2 regions of the Klebsiella sp. MISC125 genome follow, and region 1 is predicted to be linked to the other one. Evidence: predicted binding sites of a transcription regulator. Region 1 holds the regulator's gene; the other holds the start of a gene.
The links. The regulator ArgR, encoded in region 1, controls arginine synthesis, uptake and breakdown. The targets are predictions, from matches to a motif close to ANTGAATAAAAATACANT.

Region 1 (7,793 bases):
ACCACGCAATACGATAGCGCGGATGAATCCCCCGCCAGCTATAATCCTGCGGTACGCCGCGCCGCGCCTGCAGTGGTGAACGTGTATAACCGCGCCCTTAACAACACCAGCCAAAATCAGCTGACTCTTGGTTCCGGCGTGATAATGGATCAACGTGGCTACATTCTGACGAATAAACACGTTATCAACGATGCGGATCAGATAATCGTCGCGTTGCAGGATGGTCGGGTTTTTGAAGCGCTGCTGGTTGGCTCAGATACCCTCACCGATCTGGCGGTATTAAAAATCAACGCCAGTAGCGGCCTGCCGGTCATCCCGATTAACCCAAAACGCGTGCCGCATATCGGTGACGTGGTGCTGGCGATTGGTAACCCTTATAACCTCGGGCAAACCATTACCCAGGGGATTATCAGTGCCACCGGTCGTATCGGCCTGAACCCGACCGGACGCCAGAACTTCCTGCAAACCGATGCTTCAATCAACCACGGTAACTCCGGTGGCGCTCTGGTGAACTCCCTGGGCGAACTGATGGGTATCAACACCCTGTCATTTGATAAAAGTAACGATGGCGAAACGCCTGAAGGGATCGGTTTTGCAATTCCTTTCCAATTGGCAACTAAGATCATGGATAAGCTAATTCGCGATGGTCGCGTCATTCGCGGCTACATTGGCATCAGCGGTCGCGAAATTGCGCCTTTACATGCTCAGGGCGGAGGCGGTATCGATCAGCTTCAGGGGATCGTGGTGAATGATGTTGCGCCGGAAGGCCCTGCCGCCCAGGCAGGGATCCGCGCCAACGACGTGATTATTTCGGTTAACGATAAACCTGCAGTGTCAGCTCTGGAAACGATGGATCAGGTGGCGGAGATTCGCCCGGGTTCGGAAATTCCGGTGGTGATTATGCGTGACGATAAGAAAATCACCCTGCATATCGCCGTACAGGAATATCCAGCGACCAATTAACAGGCTCCCCGAATGGGGAGCATTGTTTTCTATAGACAAAAAAGCCGGAACAGAGGTTCCGGCGTATCTTTTCGTGAAATGTTATTTATTCACAAAATCCTCACCGAGGGCGATATCTTTCTTCAGCGTATCCAACATCCCTTCCAGAGCCAGTTGCTCGAACGCGCTGAGTTTGCCAATCGACCGGCGCTCTTCTACACCATTTTTACCCAACAGCAGCGGCTGTGAGAAGAAGCGGGCATATTGACCATCGCCTTCAACATAAGCGCATTCGACAACCCCTTTCTCACCTTGCATTGCGCGAACCAAAGAGAGGCCGAATCGTGCTGCTGCCTGGCCCATCGACAGCGTCGCTGAACCACCACCGGCTTTTGCTTCAACAACTTCGGTCCCGGCATTTTGAATGCGCTTAGTCAAATCAGCCACTTCCTGTTCGCTAAAGCTCACGCCAGGAATTTGTGATAATAAAGGAAGAATGGTCACGCCAGAGTGGCCGCCAATAACCGGCACTTCAACGTCTGATGAAGATTTGTCTTTCAGCTCAGCGACAAACGTATTTGAACGGATAATATCCAGCGTCGTGACGCCAAACAGCTTGTTCTTATCGTAAACGCCAGCTTTTTTCAGCACCTCGGCCGCAATCGCCACCGTCGTATTCACCGGGTTGGTAATAATCCCAACGCAGGCTTGCGGGCAGGTTTTGGCGATCTGTTGCACCAGATTTTTCACAATCCCGGCGTTAACGTTAAATAAATCGGAGCGATCCATGCCGGGCTTACGCGCGACACCTGCGGATATCAGCACCACATCAGCACCTTCCAGTGCCGGGGTTGCGTCTTCACCGGAAAAACCTTTGATTTTTACATCGGTAGGGATATGGCTAAGATCAACCGCCACGCCCGGGGTTACCGGAGCAATGTCGTACAACGAGAGTTCTGAACCTGAAGGCAGTTGGGTCTTAAGTAGTAGGGCAAGCGCCTGGCCAATTCCACCAGCGGCGCCGAGGACTGCAACTTTCATCCTAAACTCCTTATTATGGTTAAAATAGTCTTTCGTTACTCCGTCGCCTGGACCTTAATTCACAAGATGAACAATTACAATAATTATGGCTGAAGAATGCGTGGTCGTGCGCAGCGATGCAACAGCTTCGCATTTTCCTCCCTGAGACTGACCATCCAGCAAAGCGTAGTACCGGATCGACTGTTGGTTACAATACACCCAGCCCATTGGGCAGAACAACATCATTTAATAACATTTCATTTACTTTTGTAGCAATTTGCGTGCCGTGACACAGGCATGTTCCTTATTAGGGTTATTTGCTAAAATATGCCCCCTTCATAACATTATTTACGCTTCTCCCCTGCGGATTATTTGCATAAAAATGCATGGTTATGCATAATGATGTTGTTTTTACCACCATAATTGGGTGACTTATGCGAAGTTCGGCGAAACAAGAAGAACTGGTTAAAGCGTTTAAGGCGCTGCTTAAAGAAGAAAAATTCAGCTCTCAAGGTGAAATCGTACAGGCGCTACAAGAGGAAGGCTTCGATAATATCAATCAATCGAAAGTCTCGCGTATGCTCACGAAATTTGGCGCAGTGCGTACGCGTAACGCCAAAATGGAGATGGTGTACTGCCTGCCTGCCGAGCTTGGCGTCCCGACAACCTCCAGCCCGCTGAAAAATCTGGTACTGGATATCGACTATAACGATTCGGTCGTCGTCATCCATACCAGCCCTGGCGCAGCACAGCTGATTGCCAGACTGCTGGACTCTTTAGGCAAGGCTGAAGGTATTCTTGGCAGCATTGCGGGTGACGATACTATCTTTACCACCCCAGCCAGAGGTTTTAGCGTTAAAGATTTGCATGACGCCATTCTCGTCCTGTTTGAACAAGAACTCTAAGCTTCTTCCCTCTGGTTAACTCCAGAGGGTTTCCTCTCAAAAAATCAGCATTTTTTTAACATTTAGTGTGTTTTTCCACTTCTATACATTCCTTTACCTAATGAATCCCCCTGAAGCGCACAAAAGATCAAATCATCATATCCATATGATTTTATTAACTATAAAAGTTAGTCATGACCAAAGACTGACATTTCTAATTCTTATACGTTATAAAGAAGACATTTCTTTGTAATTATTTACAAGAACAACAATTAGCACGGTATTAATATTTTCAGTGATTAGTGTATACTTGATTTTGTGATGAGGGTCACGAAACAAAGACCCCCAATAAAAAGATTCGACGAGGTCAACATCATGAAAATCAAAACCGCTGTAGCCGCATTGAGCATGCTTTCCGTTCTGTCTTTCGGCGCTTTTGCCGCTGATTCTATTAACAGCGAGCAAGCTCAAGGCCGTCAGGCAATCGGCACCATTTCCGTCGGCGCGGTAAGTGCTTCCCCGATGGATATGCACGAAATGCTGAATAAGAAAGCTCAAGAAGAAGGCGCTTCCTCCTATCGCATCATTGAAGCGCGTACTGGTGACCACTGGCATGCAACTGCAGAACTTTATAAATAAGATTTAACAATTGTCGGTCATTAGCTGAAATACAGAATATCCCTCAGCGGCCTGAGTGCATTGAAACCTCCCGCCGCTGCAAACAATATGATTGGAGTATAGATTATGAAAAGCGCAATTATCATCGCATCCCTGGGCCTGGCTTCCGTACTCTCTTTTGGCGCGAACGCTGCCGTCAATCAAGTTAACGCTGAGCAGGCACAAAATCTGCAATCTATGGGTACCGTTTCCGTTTCTCAAGTAGGTAGCGCCCCAATGGATATGCGTCAGGAGCTGGCGGCTAAAGCCGAGAAAGAAGGCGCCAGCAGCTACCGTATTATTGAAGCTCGTACTGGTGACAGCTGGCATGCTACGGCTGAGCTGTACAAATAAACCCTCGTCGTCTCATCTGACGACTTGCCCCCGCCTGTTGGGGGCTTTTTTTTGTCTCTGTCGTGCGTTAAAACGCGAGTTCCCTTCCAGCCCTTCTTCCGCTTCATCAAATGCTAAAGCATCTACGCAGCTTATCGCCGGGTGGCGTTTAGCTATTGATCAGTACATGCTGGTATTTATGCAGCATCTCCACCAGTCTGCGCACGGGTTCCGTCACCTGCGGTGATGCTTCCCAGTGCTGTAGCTTTTCCTGATAGATATTGAGTTCATCTAACAGTCTGGCGAAATAATATCGACGTTTATCATCGCTACCGGCAGAAATAACACGATCGGCTGTACGCCGTAGCTGCCGATGAAACGCAGACAGGTCGTCATTTATCGGTACAGGTGCATCACGCAGACGTTGATGGGCAATAATCAAGGTCAGCGCCAGACGAAAACGCGCGATATCGCCAGGAAACTTATTCAGCAGTAAAAAAAGTTGGCGATACAGCGCCGGCAGATGGTTCTCCTTGCGTCGCGCCGTATTAGTCGTCAGCGAAGAAACCGCTGCCGATACAAACTGGTTTAATAGTACGCGTCCGGTACGTGCCTGTGAATTATCGCGAACCAGCAAGATCACCATCAGCGCGAGGAAACACCCCACGATCTGCCCTAAAGCGCTATCAAGGAACTGGCTAAACTCAAACTTCATCGGGTTATCGAGCACCAGAATATTGATTGTACTGGCCAGCGCCCCCAGCGAACCCAGACGCCGCTTTTGCACCTCAATGCCGATAAAGAACGCCATCACGGCAAGGCTAATACACAGCAGCAGCATGCTTTGCTGCGTCGCGGGCATAATCACGAGGAAAAACAGCGCACCCAGCGGTAAAGCTGCCAACGTGCCGTAGAGGAAATCGATAGCCACCATCCGGGGATTAGGCAAACGCATCGCCAGCGCGGTGACCACCGCAATCATGACCATAGCCCCACTACCTGAAGTCCAGCCAGTCCACAGCCAGAACAGCGTCCCGAGAATACAGGAGATAGATGTACGCCAGAAGTTAACCATCGCATGATGGCGCTCGGCAGATTCAGCCTTAACCACCACTTCGCCCTGAAGAACTTCATTTTCAATGCGGCTGATTTTGGTATTGCTGACCACTCCGCGCTTCAATAACAGATAGCGCGTCGCGGCTCCCACCCAACTGTAAATCGTCACCGGGGTATTATGCTCCCCCTTCCAGGTCAGAAAGCGGCGCATCCGTTTTAGTTGCCGGTGAACGTCCTGCACGGTTTCAACTGGTTCAGCAAACAGTTCACGATAGTCATCGGTGACCATTTCAGGGCGCGTATTCTGAATCAGGTAGGTTTCGCAAGCCTGGGTAATCAGGGTCAGAGAAAGAGTATTGATCGCCTTCAGGCGCTGATTCACTTTTGCCCAGCGCGAGGACTCCATAATCAGGTTCCCGCGCATACCTTCCAGCGCGTTAGTACGGCGTACCATCGCGCTCCAAGCTTTATCGACTTCTTCTTTATCGCCATGCGCCACGCAAAGCTGCATCAGGCGATATTGATCAATCAGCAGATTATCCAGCTCAAGATCGATCTCTTTTTTAATCGAACGCGGTGAAAACAGCAGGTCGGCTACGATAGCGCTGACGATACCAACAACAATCTCACTGCATCGTTCGACGGCAAACTGCGGTGCCAGCATCGGCTCTGCGTGAATGGTAATGATGATGATAAGTGCGGTATAGCCCGCCAGTCCCCAGGCATAGGAGTTCTCGACACGCACCAGTGATGAGATCCAGGTACAAAAGCCCGCCCATAGGCAGCAGACTAACATCATCAGCAACGGAGCGCGGATCATCACAATGATGATCGCCAGCGCAGCAATACAACCAATAAAGGTGCCGACAATACGCAGCATCCCGCGATAGCGAATCGCACCAGAATAGGGTTCTCCCCCGGCAGCAAAAGCCGGGCCAGCGGCGACAATAGCCGCAGTGAGCACCGCCCAACGCGGCGTTTCCAGTTGGAAATGAAAACCGACGAATAGCGCCAGCACTACCGCAGATGCTAATTTTACGGCAAAGCGGAGGTGCCGGAGTTCAATGCTAAAGATCCCCATGACGATTAACCGAACTCACGCAGGCGCATAGCCAGTTTCTGGAAGAAGTTTGCCTGGCTGGTATCGCGATCTTCTTTGCCTGTAATAACGACCGTCGCGGTGGTTCCCGCAGGCCAGAGGTTCCCCTGCTGCTGATCAAGATGAATACGTACCGGCACACGTTGCGCCAGGCGTACCCATTCAAGATTGGAATCGATAGATGCCATCCCTTTTGCATCGCTGCTGCTGCTGGCGTTAGTCACCCCGGCAGCAATACTGTCCACGGTACCTTTAATCGTGTGCCCGCTTCCCAGCGGGGTAATTTCAGCACGATAGCCAGGGCGCACGCCCTCAAGTTTGGTCTCTTCAAGATAAGCCATGACATAGAAAGAGTTCTGTTTCACCAGGGCCACCGCGGTAGAACCCCGGGTAATAAACTCACCGCTATAGACGTTCAGGTTAGTCACCCAGCCGTCTGCCGGGGCGCGGATCACCGTGCGATCCAGATCGAGCTTCGCCAGGTCACGGTTCGCCGTCGCTTTCGCCAGCTGATGTTCAACGGTTTGCAGGACGTTATTCGCCTGGTCTATCTCTTCACGAGACATCGCCTGCACGCCAAGGCGGTTACGGCGGCCAGCCTCAACGCGCTTCTCCTGCGCCAAAGTCTGGTAATAGGAGACATCGGCTTCAGCTTCGGCTAATGCTTTCTGGTAACGAGGTTGGTCAATAACGAACAAAACCTGGTCTTTCTTAACCAGTTGGTTATCCTTAATATCCACCTGCGAAATCAGCCCAGAGACATCCGGGGCGATGGCCACGATATCCGCACTAAATCGCGCATCGCGCGTCCAGGGCGAGGCGGTGTAATACACCCATGCGCGAAAAATCGCGATAAATGCGAGGATAACCAGTATCACAGTGATTGCGGTACGGAGGATATTTCTTGTTAGTGTTTTCACATCGACCTCAAACGAACAAACGCGATATCAGATAAAACAGGCAGCAATATAGCGCGGTATTAAACAGCGCCGGGTGCCAGACAAAATCATAAATGCCGGTTGGAACCAGCAGGCGGTGCACCAGCCAGAAGATGGCTAGAGACAATAGCAATTCAAAGAAGATCGGCGGAAACGACAAACCGAAAATCACAATGACAGGAAACAGACTCATGATGACCTTGATAAGAAGCGTACAGGTGGCAAGCTGTGATGAATTTATTATGTAGCTAACAGTATATTAGCGTAATCATTGCAGTCTTATCTATATTGTGTGATCTAAATCACTTTTAAGCCAGAGTGAATAATGGAACGACTAAAACGTATGTCCGTTTTCGCCAGAGTGGTGGAACTAGGTTCATTTACCGCCGCGGCTCGCCAGCTCCAGATGAGCGTTTCTTCCATCAGTCAGACTGTAGCCAAACTGGAAGATGAGCTGCAGGTTAAGCTGCTCAACCGCAGCACTCGCAGCCTTGGTTTAACAGAAGCAGGGAAAATCTACTACCAGGGCTGCCGGCGAATGCTATTCGAAGCCCAGGATGTCCATGAGCAGCTATACGCTTTTAACAACACGCCTATTGGTACGCTGCGCATCGGCTGTTCTTCAACTATGGCACAGAATGTCCTGGCTCGCATTACCGCCGAAATGCTCAAAGAGTATCCCGGGTTGTCGATAAACCTGGTGACCGGCATCCCCGCCCCTGATCTCATTGCTGACGGCCTGGACCTGGTGATTCGCGTAGGCGCCTTGCAGGATTCCGGCCTCTTTTCCCGTCGCCTGGGGTCGATGCCGATGGTGCTCTGCGCCGCGAAAAGCTATCTCCATCAGGCAGGATGTCCGGACAA
Region 2 (7,793 bases), 840 kb from region 1:
CTTCCCGATGACTGCCGGGCCTTTAATAAAAGAATCAATGGCCTGATTGATGTCGATATCCATTCTTGCTCCGCATAGCGCGCTCTCTTTTCATCATACCTAACAAATCGACCGAGGGAAAAGCCGAGCGGATTTTCTGCGAAGGGTATTGTAAGATTTGATTGATATGTTATATCGTAACATATTATTGCAGCCGTTAACTCAGGAGAGAGTCATGACCAAAAAGATTTCCGCCCTTGCGCTTGGTATCAGCATGTTACTGGCGGGTAGCCAGGCCTTTGCCCACGGCCACCATAGCCATGGGCCTGCATTAACTGAGGCGGAGCAAAAGGCGAGTGAAGGTATTTTTGCCGATCAGGATGTCAAAGACAGAGCGTTAAGCGATTGGGATGGTATCTGGCAGTCGGTTAACCCCTATCTGCTGAACGGCGATTTGGATCCTGTGCTCGAACAGAAGGCTAAAAAAGCGGGTAAAAGCGTGGCCGAATATCGGGAATATTATAAGAAGGGCTATGCCACCGATGTGGACCAGATTGGTATCGAAGATAATGTGATGGAGTTTCACGTTGGGAAAACCGTCAATGCCTGCAAATACACCTATTCTGGCTATAAAATTCTGACCTACGCATCCGGTAAGAAAGGCGTGCGCTACCTGTTCGAATGCTCACAGGCGGATTCAAAAGCGCCGAAATTTGTTCAGTTCAGCGACCACACTATCGCGCCGCGTAAGTCTCAGCATTTCCACATCTTTATGGGTAATGAGTCGCATGAGGCACTGCTGAAAGAGATGGATAACTGGCCAACCTATTATCCTTATGCACTGCATAAAGAGCAGATTGTCGACGAGATGCTGCACCATTAATAAAAATAGCTCCGGTAAACGGAGCTACGAGATTGATGACAAATCTGTTTTAGCTATGGTGCTCGCATTTTTGCCGGGTGGCGGCTAGCGCCTTACCCGGCCTACAAAATCTACGAGTTCAGTACCGTCTGCGGGCTGGTAGCCCGGACAGGCGCAACGCGCCGCCTCCGGGGATACCTCGTCCGGCAAATTAGCCGGTGTTGCGCATACCTGCCGCAACGCCTGCAATGGTGACCATCAGCGCTTGCTCAACGCGAGGATCCGGTTTTTCACCTTTCTCTTCCGCCAGACGTGAACGATGCAGCAGTTCGGCCTGGAGTACGTTCAGCGGGTCAGTATAGATGTTACGCAACTGGATTGACTCGGCGATCCACGGCAGGTCGGCCATCAGGTGGGAATCGTTGGCGATTGCCAGCACCACATCGATATCAGCAGACAGCAGTTCGCGCAGCTCTGTACCTAACTTCCACAGCTCAGGTTTCACCAGGCGCTGATCGTAATATTCTGCCAGCCACAGGTCCGCTTTCGAATAGACCATCTCCAGCATGCCGAGGCGAGTAGAGAAGAACGGCCAGTCGCGACACATGCTTTCCAGTTCGCTCTGCTTGCCGCCTTCGACGACTTTTTGCAGCGCCGCACCGGCACCCAGCCAGGCGGGCAGCATCAGACGGTTTTGCGTCCATGCGAAGATCCACGGGATCGCACGCAGTGACTCAACGCCGCCGGTCGGGCGACGTTTTGCCGGACGCGAGCCCAGCGGCAGTTTGCCCAGTTCCTGCTCCGGTGTTGCGGAGCGGAAGTAAGGAACAAAGTCTTTATTTTCACGTACGTAGCCGCGATACATCTCGCAGGAGACGTCGGACAGCTCGGCCATGATATCGCGCCATTGCGGTTTTGGCTCCGGCGGCGGCAGCAGGTTGGCTTCCAGAATTGCGCTGGTGTAGAGCGACAGGCTGCTGATGGTGATTTCCGGCAGGCCGTATTTGAAGCGGATCATCTCGCCCTGTTCAGTGACGCGCAGCCCGCCTTTCAGGCTTCCTGGAGGTTGAGAGAGCAGAGCCGCATGAGCCGGAGCGCCGCCACGACCGATAGAACCGCCGCGACCGTGGAACAGCGTCAGCTCAATACCCGCTTTCTCGCAGGTCTTGATTAAGGCATCCTGCGCCTGATACTGCGCCCAGGATGCGGCCATTACGCCTGCATCTTTTGCCGAGTCAGAGTAGCCAATCATGACCATCTGCTTGCCCTGAATAAAGCCGCGATACCAGTCGATATTCAACAACTGGGTCATGACGTCGTCGGCGTTGTTCAGGTCATCCAGGGTTTCGAATAGCGGTGCGACCGGCAGCGCGAAGCCGATACCGGCTTCTTTGAGCAACAGATGTACCGCCAGCACGTCAGACGGCGTTTTCGCCATCGAAATCACGTAGGCGGCAATGGAACCGCGCGGCGCTTCGGCGATCACTTTGCAGGTTTCAAGCACTTCGCGAGTTTCTTCGCTCGGCTCCCACTGACGTGGTAGCAGAGGACGTTTGGAATTCAGTTCGCGGATCAGGAAGGCCTGTTTGTCGGCTTCCGACCAGCTTTCATAATCGCCGATACCGAGATAGCGGGTCATCTCGCCCAGGGCTTCGGTATGACGGGTGCTTTCCTGGCGGATATCGATACGCACCAGCGGTACGCCAAAGGCTTTTACGCGACGCAGAGTATCCAGCAGCTCGCCGTTGGCGATGATGCCCATGCCGCAGGCTTGTAGTGATTGATAGCAGGCGTAAAGCGGTTCCCACAGCTGTTCATTTTGCGTGAGCAGACCTGCTGGTTTCGGGAGTCTCTGCCCTTTCAAGCGCGCTTCCAGCCAGGCCTGTGTTTCCATCAACTGCGTGCGCAGTTTTTTCATCAGGTAGCGATAGGGTTCTTGCGCGCCTTCCGCACCCGCCAGTTCGCGCAGCTCGTCGGTACACTCGACCATCGACAGCTCGGAAATCAGCAATTGGATATCTTTCAGGAACAGATCGGTCGCTTTCCAGCGGCTAAGCAGCAGGACGTGGCGGGTAATATCGGCGGTCACGTTTGGGTTGCCGTCGCGGTCACCCCCCATCCAGGAGGTAAAGCGAACCGGGACAAAATCGACCGGTAAGCGATAGCTGAGGTTATCTTCCAACTGTTCGTTCAGCTCGCGCAGGTAGTTCGGCACACCTTCCCACAGGCTATTTTCGACAACAGCAAAGCCCCATTTGGCTTCGTCGACCGGAGAAGGTCGGTGCTTACGGATTTCATCGGTATGCCATGACTGGGCAATCAGCTGGCGCAGACGGCGCATCACCTGGTGGCGTTCATAGTCAGCGATATCGTTGTTATCAAGCTGTTTCAGGCAGTTGTTGATTTCACCCATCTTGTGGATCAGGGTACGGCGGGTAATCTCGGTTGGGTGAGCGGTTAAAACCAGCTCCAGAGACAGGGACTCCACCGCTTTTTTAATAATGTCTTCGTTGAGATTGGGTTGGTCTTTGAGCTTTCTCAGGGTACGAGCAATCACTTCCGGATTGCTAGCCGCTTCGCCCTTTGGCGAAATGCTGTGGTATTGCTCAGCGGTATTCGCCAGGTTCAGAAACTGGCTGAAGGCGCGCGCCACTGGCAGCAGCTCGTCGTTGGACAAGTTTTGCAGCGTGGTGAGCAGTTCCTGGCGGTTGGCTTCATTGCCTGCGCGAGAAGATTTGGACAACTTACGGATAGTTTCGACACGATCAAGAATGTTTTCTCCTAGCGCATCCTTGATGGTGTCGCCCAGCACCTTACCGAGCATACTGACATTACTACGCAAAGCGGAATATTGTTCGTTCATGTTACCCCAGACACCCCATCTCATTTTATTTTGTTATATCCGGCGCTCGATAATTTGAGCAGTGGATAAGCAACCGTCTTTTATAAAGCCACGTAAAAACCCCCACGTCAATTGTTGCGAAATCGCTTCAGCAAACGAATAAATAGCGGCAATTTGCGAAATTTAACTCAGAGGTCGCTTGATAAGTGTTGCTTATGAAAGTGTGATAATTGTCACTCTCCCGCCCTGATACAAAAGAGCGGAAGAATGCGTATTTTTAATGCCAGCAAAAATGGTGGACCACCTGAGTGATAAGCTCACGAGTCGGCTTAATAAAGCGCGTTTCCAGGTACTCATCCGGCTGGTGGGCCTGGTTGATGGAGCCAGGGCCTAATACCAGCGTTGGGCAGAGGGTCTGAATAAATGGCGCTTCGGTGCAGTAGTTCACGACTTCGGTTTGCGCGCCGAGCAGTTTTTCGACAACCGCAACCAGTTTATGGTCCGGCGGGCATTCATAGCCGGGGATCGGCGGATGCAGTTCGGAAACGGTCAGACGCCCAGGCCAGCGTTCGCTTACCGGTGCCAGCGCTTCTTCAAGGAGTCCGTTAAGATCGTTGAGCGTCATACCCGGCAGCGGGCGAATATCCATATGCAGTTCGCAGCAGGCGCAAATGCGGTTGGAGGCATCGCCGCCGTGAATCGCTCCGAGGTTAAGTGTGGGGTACGGGACGGTAAACGCAGCGTAGTGATAACGCTCTTTTAAGTCGTCGCGTAGCTGCATGATGCGACCAATGGCATCGTGCATCAGCTCAATGGCGTTGACGCCGCGTGCCGGGTCGCTGGAGTGGCCGGATTGCCCCTGGACGCGAACCGCGTTGGACATGTGGCCTTTGTGCGCACGCACCGGCTGCAGTGACGTAGGTTCGCCGATAATGGCGCAATCCGGTCGCAGCTGGGTAGTTTCGGCAAAGTAGCGGGCACCGGCCATGCTGGTTTCTTCATCGGCAGTTGCCAAAATATAGAGCGGTTTTTTCAGCTTAGTCACATCAACATCGCGCAAAGCATCGAGAATAAAAGCGAAGAAGCCTTTCATATCCGCGGTGCCAAGGCCGTAAAGTTTGTTGTCGTGCTCGGTCAGAGTGAAGGGGTCGCGAGTCCAGCGACCATCATCAAACGGGACGGTATCAGTATGCCCGGCTAGCAGCAGGCCGCCAGCACCGTTGCCGGTACTGGCCAGCAGATTGAATTTATTGCGTGTACCCGGCACCGGTTGAACTTCAACGTTAAAGCCAATATCGCGGAACCAGCCTGCCAGTAAATTGATTAAAGACTCATTGCTTTGATCCAGCGCCTCTTCGGTTGCGCTGATGGAAGGTGTGGCGATCAACGCGCGGTAAATCTCGATAAAGGGCGGTAAATTGTTTTTCATTGTTGACACACCTCGGGTCATGATAGTATCAATATTAATGCATTATTTGTGAATAAAAATACATTATCGCTGAGCCTAAGAAAACCTATTTAATGTAGGGATGATGTTCTTACGGCTTAACAGGGTGGGGAAGGCAACGGTCTTCCAGAGCAAATATACGTAAGCAAGAAGGTGAAGAGCCCCAATGTTGAACACGCTGATTGTGGGCGCCAGCGGTTATGCCGGCGCAGAGCTAGTGGCCTATGTAAATCGCCATCCTCATATGACCATAACCGCTTTGACGGTCTCCGCGCAAAGCAATGATGCGGGAAAATTAGTTTCCGATTTGCATCCGCAGCTAAAAGGGATTGTTGACCTGCCGCTGCAGGCAATGTCCGATATTAGCGAGTTTAGCGCTGGGGTCGATATCGTTTTTCTCGCTACCGCCCACGAAGTGAGCCATGACCTGGCGCCGCAGTTTCTCGCGGCGGGTTGCGTGGTGTTCGATCTTTCCGGGGCGTTCCGCGTTAACGATGGCGCTTTCTACGAAAAATATTATGGTTTCACTCACCAGCACCCTGAGCTGCTGGAACAGGCGGTTTACGGCCTGGCCGAGTGGAGTGTCGATAAGCTGAAAGAGGCGAATTTGATTGCGGTGCCGGGTTGCTACCCGACGGCGGCCCAGCTGTCGTTGAAACCGCTGATCGACGCGGACCTGTTGGATCTTAACCAGTGGCCGGTGATCAATGCGACCAGCGGCGTTAGCGGCGCCGGGCGTAAGGCTTCCATCGGCAACAGCTTCTGTGAAGTCAGCCTGCAGCCCTATGGCGTCTTCAACCACCGCCATCACCCTGAAATATCCACTCATCTGGGTGCGAACGTTATTTTTACCCCGCATCTGGGCAACTTTAAGCGTGGGATTCTGGAAACCATCACCTGCCGCTTGAAGCCTGGCGTGAGCAAAGAGCAGGTGGCGGCGGTGTTCCAGCAGGCCTATGCGAACAAACCGCTGGTGCGTTTATATGATAAGGGCATGCCCGCATTGAAAAATGTCGTGGGTCTGCCATTCTGTGATATCGGTTTTGCGGTCCAGGATGAACATATCATCGTCGTGGCGGCGGAAGATAATCTGCTGAAAGGCGCGGCGGCCCAGGCCGTACAGTGTGCAAATATCCGTTTCGGCTTCGCTGAGACGCAGTCTCTTATTTAAGGTGTGATGATGAATCCTTTAATTATCAAACTCGGCGGCGTCCTGCTGGATAGCGAAGAAGCGCTGGAGCGCCTGTTTACCGCGCTGGTGAATTATCGCGAGACGCATCAGCGTCCGCTGATTATTGTCCACGGCGGCGGCTGCGTGGTGGATGAGCTGATGAAGCAGCTTAATCTGCCAGTGAACAAGAAAAACGGTCTGCGAGTGACCCCTGCGGATCAAATCGACATTATTACCGGCGCGCTGGCGGGGACTGCCAATAAAACGTTGCTGGCGTGGGCGAAAAAACACGGCCTGGCTTCCGTTGGACTATTCCTTGGTGATGGCGACAGCGTTAAGGTGACTCAGCTTGACGCCGCACTGGGCCATGTGGGGCTTGCACAGCCGGGCTCTCCGGCCCTGATTAACACGCTGTTGGCTGGAGGTTACCTGCCGGTCGTCAGCTCTATCGGTGTCACCGATGAAGGCCAACTGATGAACGTCAACGCTGACCAGGCGGCTACCGCACTGGCGGCAACGCTTGGTGCAGACCTGATTCTGCTGTCGGATGTAAGCGGTATTCTTGACGGCAAAGGTCAGCGTATTGCCGAGATGACTGCGGCGAAAGCAGAGCAGCTGATTGAGCAGGGCATTATCACCGACGGGATGATCGTCAAAGTGAATGCGGCTCTGGATGCGGCACGCACGTTAGGTCGCCCGGTGGATATTGCCTCCTGGCGTCATGCTGAACAGCTGCCAGCGCTGTTTAACGGAACATCGATCGGTACACGTATTCTGGCTTAATATTTTATGCCCGGCGGCGCTTTGCTTGCCGGGCCTACAAGACTGTAGGCCGGTTAATCCGGCGGAACTAACGAATAAAGGAAGCATGTTATGGCACTTTGGGGCGGGCGTTTTACTCAGGCAGCGGATCAGCGGTTCAAACAGTTCAACGACTCTTTGCGCTTTGACTATCGCCTGGCGGAGCAGGATATCGTTGGCTCTGTTGCCTGGTCCAAAGCGCTGGTGACGGTTGGCGTATTGACCGCTGATGAACAGCTGCAACTGGAAGAGGCGCTGAATATTCTGCTGGAAGAAGTGCGGGCTAACCCGCAACAGATCCTCGAAAGTGATGCGGAAGATATTCACAGCTGGGTTGAAGGCAAGCTGATCGACAAGGTCGGTCAGTTGGGCAAAAAGCTACACACCGGGCGCAGCCGTAACGACCAGGTCGCGACCGACCTGAAGCTGTGGTGTAAAGATACCGTGGTGGAACTACTGTCGGCGAATCGTCAGCTGCAAAGCGCGCTGGTGGAAACGGCGCAGAACAATCAGGACGCAGTGATGCCGGGTTATACCCACCTGCAGCGCGCGCAGCCGGTGACTTTCGCTCACTGGTGTCTGGCCTACGTCGAAATGCTGGCGCGTGACGAAAGCCGTCTGCAGGATGCGTTGAAACGTCTGGACGTCAGCCCGCTGGGCTGCGGCGCGTTGGCGGGCACGGCCTATGAAA

Region 2: argC (N-acetyl-gamma-glutamyl-phosphate reductase) is a predicted target of ArgR. The motif match lies at 5,160-5,177, and genes of this name have one in related genera.

The regions. Positions count from the first base shown of each region.
Region 1 is NZ_CP180448.1:623,970-631,762, reverse strand. It holds gene degS (outer membrane-stress sensor serine endopeptidase DegS) at 1-963, shown strand, start outside; gene mdh (malate dehydrogenase) at 1,045-1,983, opposite strand; gene argR (transcriptional regulator ArgR) at 2,397-2,867, shown strand; gene yhcN (peroxide/acid stress response protein YhcN) at 3,222-3,485, shown strand; gene yhcN-B (DUF1471 family stress response protein YhcN-B) at 3,591-3,857, shown strand; gene aaeB (p-hydroxybenzoic acid efflux pump subunit AaeB) at 4,006-5,973, opposite strand; gene aaeA (p-hydroxybenzoic acid efflux pump subunit AaeA) at 5,979-6,911, opposite strand; gene aaeX (p-hydroxybenzoic acid efflux pump operon protein AaeX) at 6,919-7,122, opposite strand; gene aaeR (HTH-type transcriptional activator AaeR) at 7,255-7,793, shown strand, end outside.
Region 2 is NZ_CP180448.1:6,064,559-6,072,351, reverse strand. It holds gene ACMYSL_RS28420 (helix-turn-helix transcriptional regulator) at 1-63, opposite strand, end outside; gene zinT (metal-binding protein ZinT) at 215-862, shown strand; gene ppc (phosphoenolpyruvate carboxylase) at 1,053-3,704, opposite strand; gene argE (acetylornithine deacetylase) at 3,961-5,112, opposite strand; gene argC (N-acetyl-gamma-glutamyl-phosphate reductase) at 5,297-6,301, shown strand; gene argB (acetylglutamate kinase) at 6,308-7,084, shown strand; gene argH (argininosuccinate lyase) at 7,175-7,793, shown strand, end outside.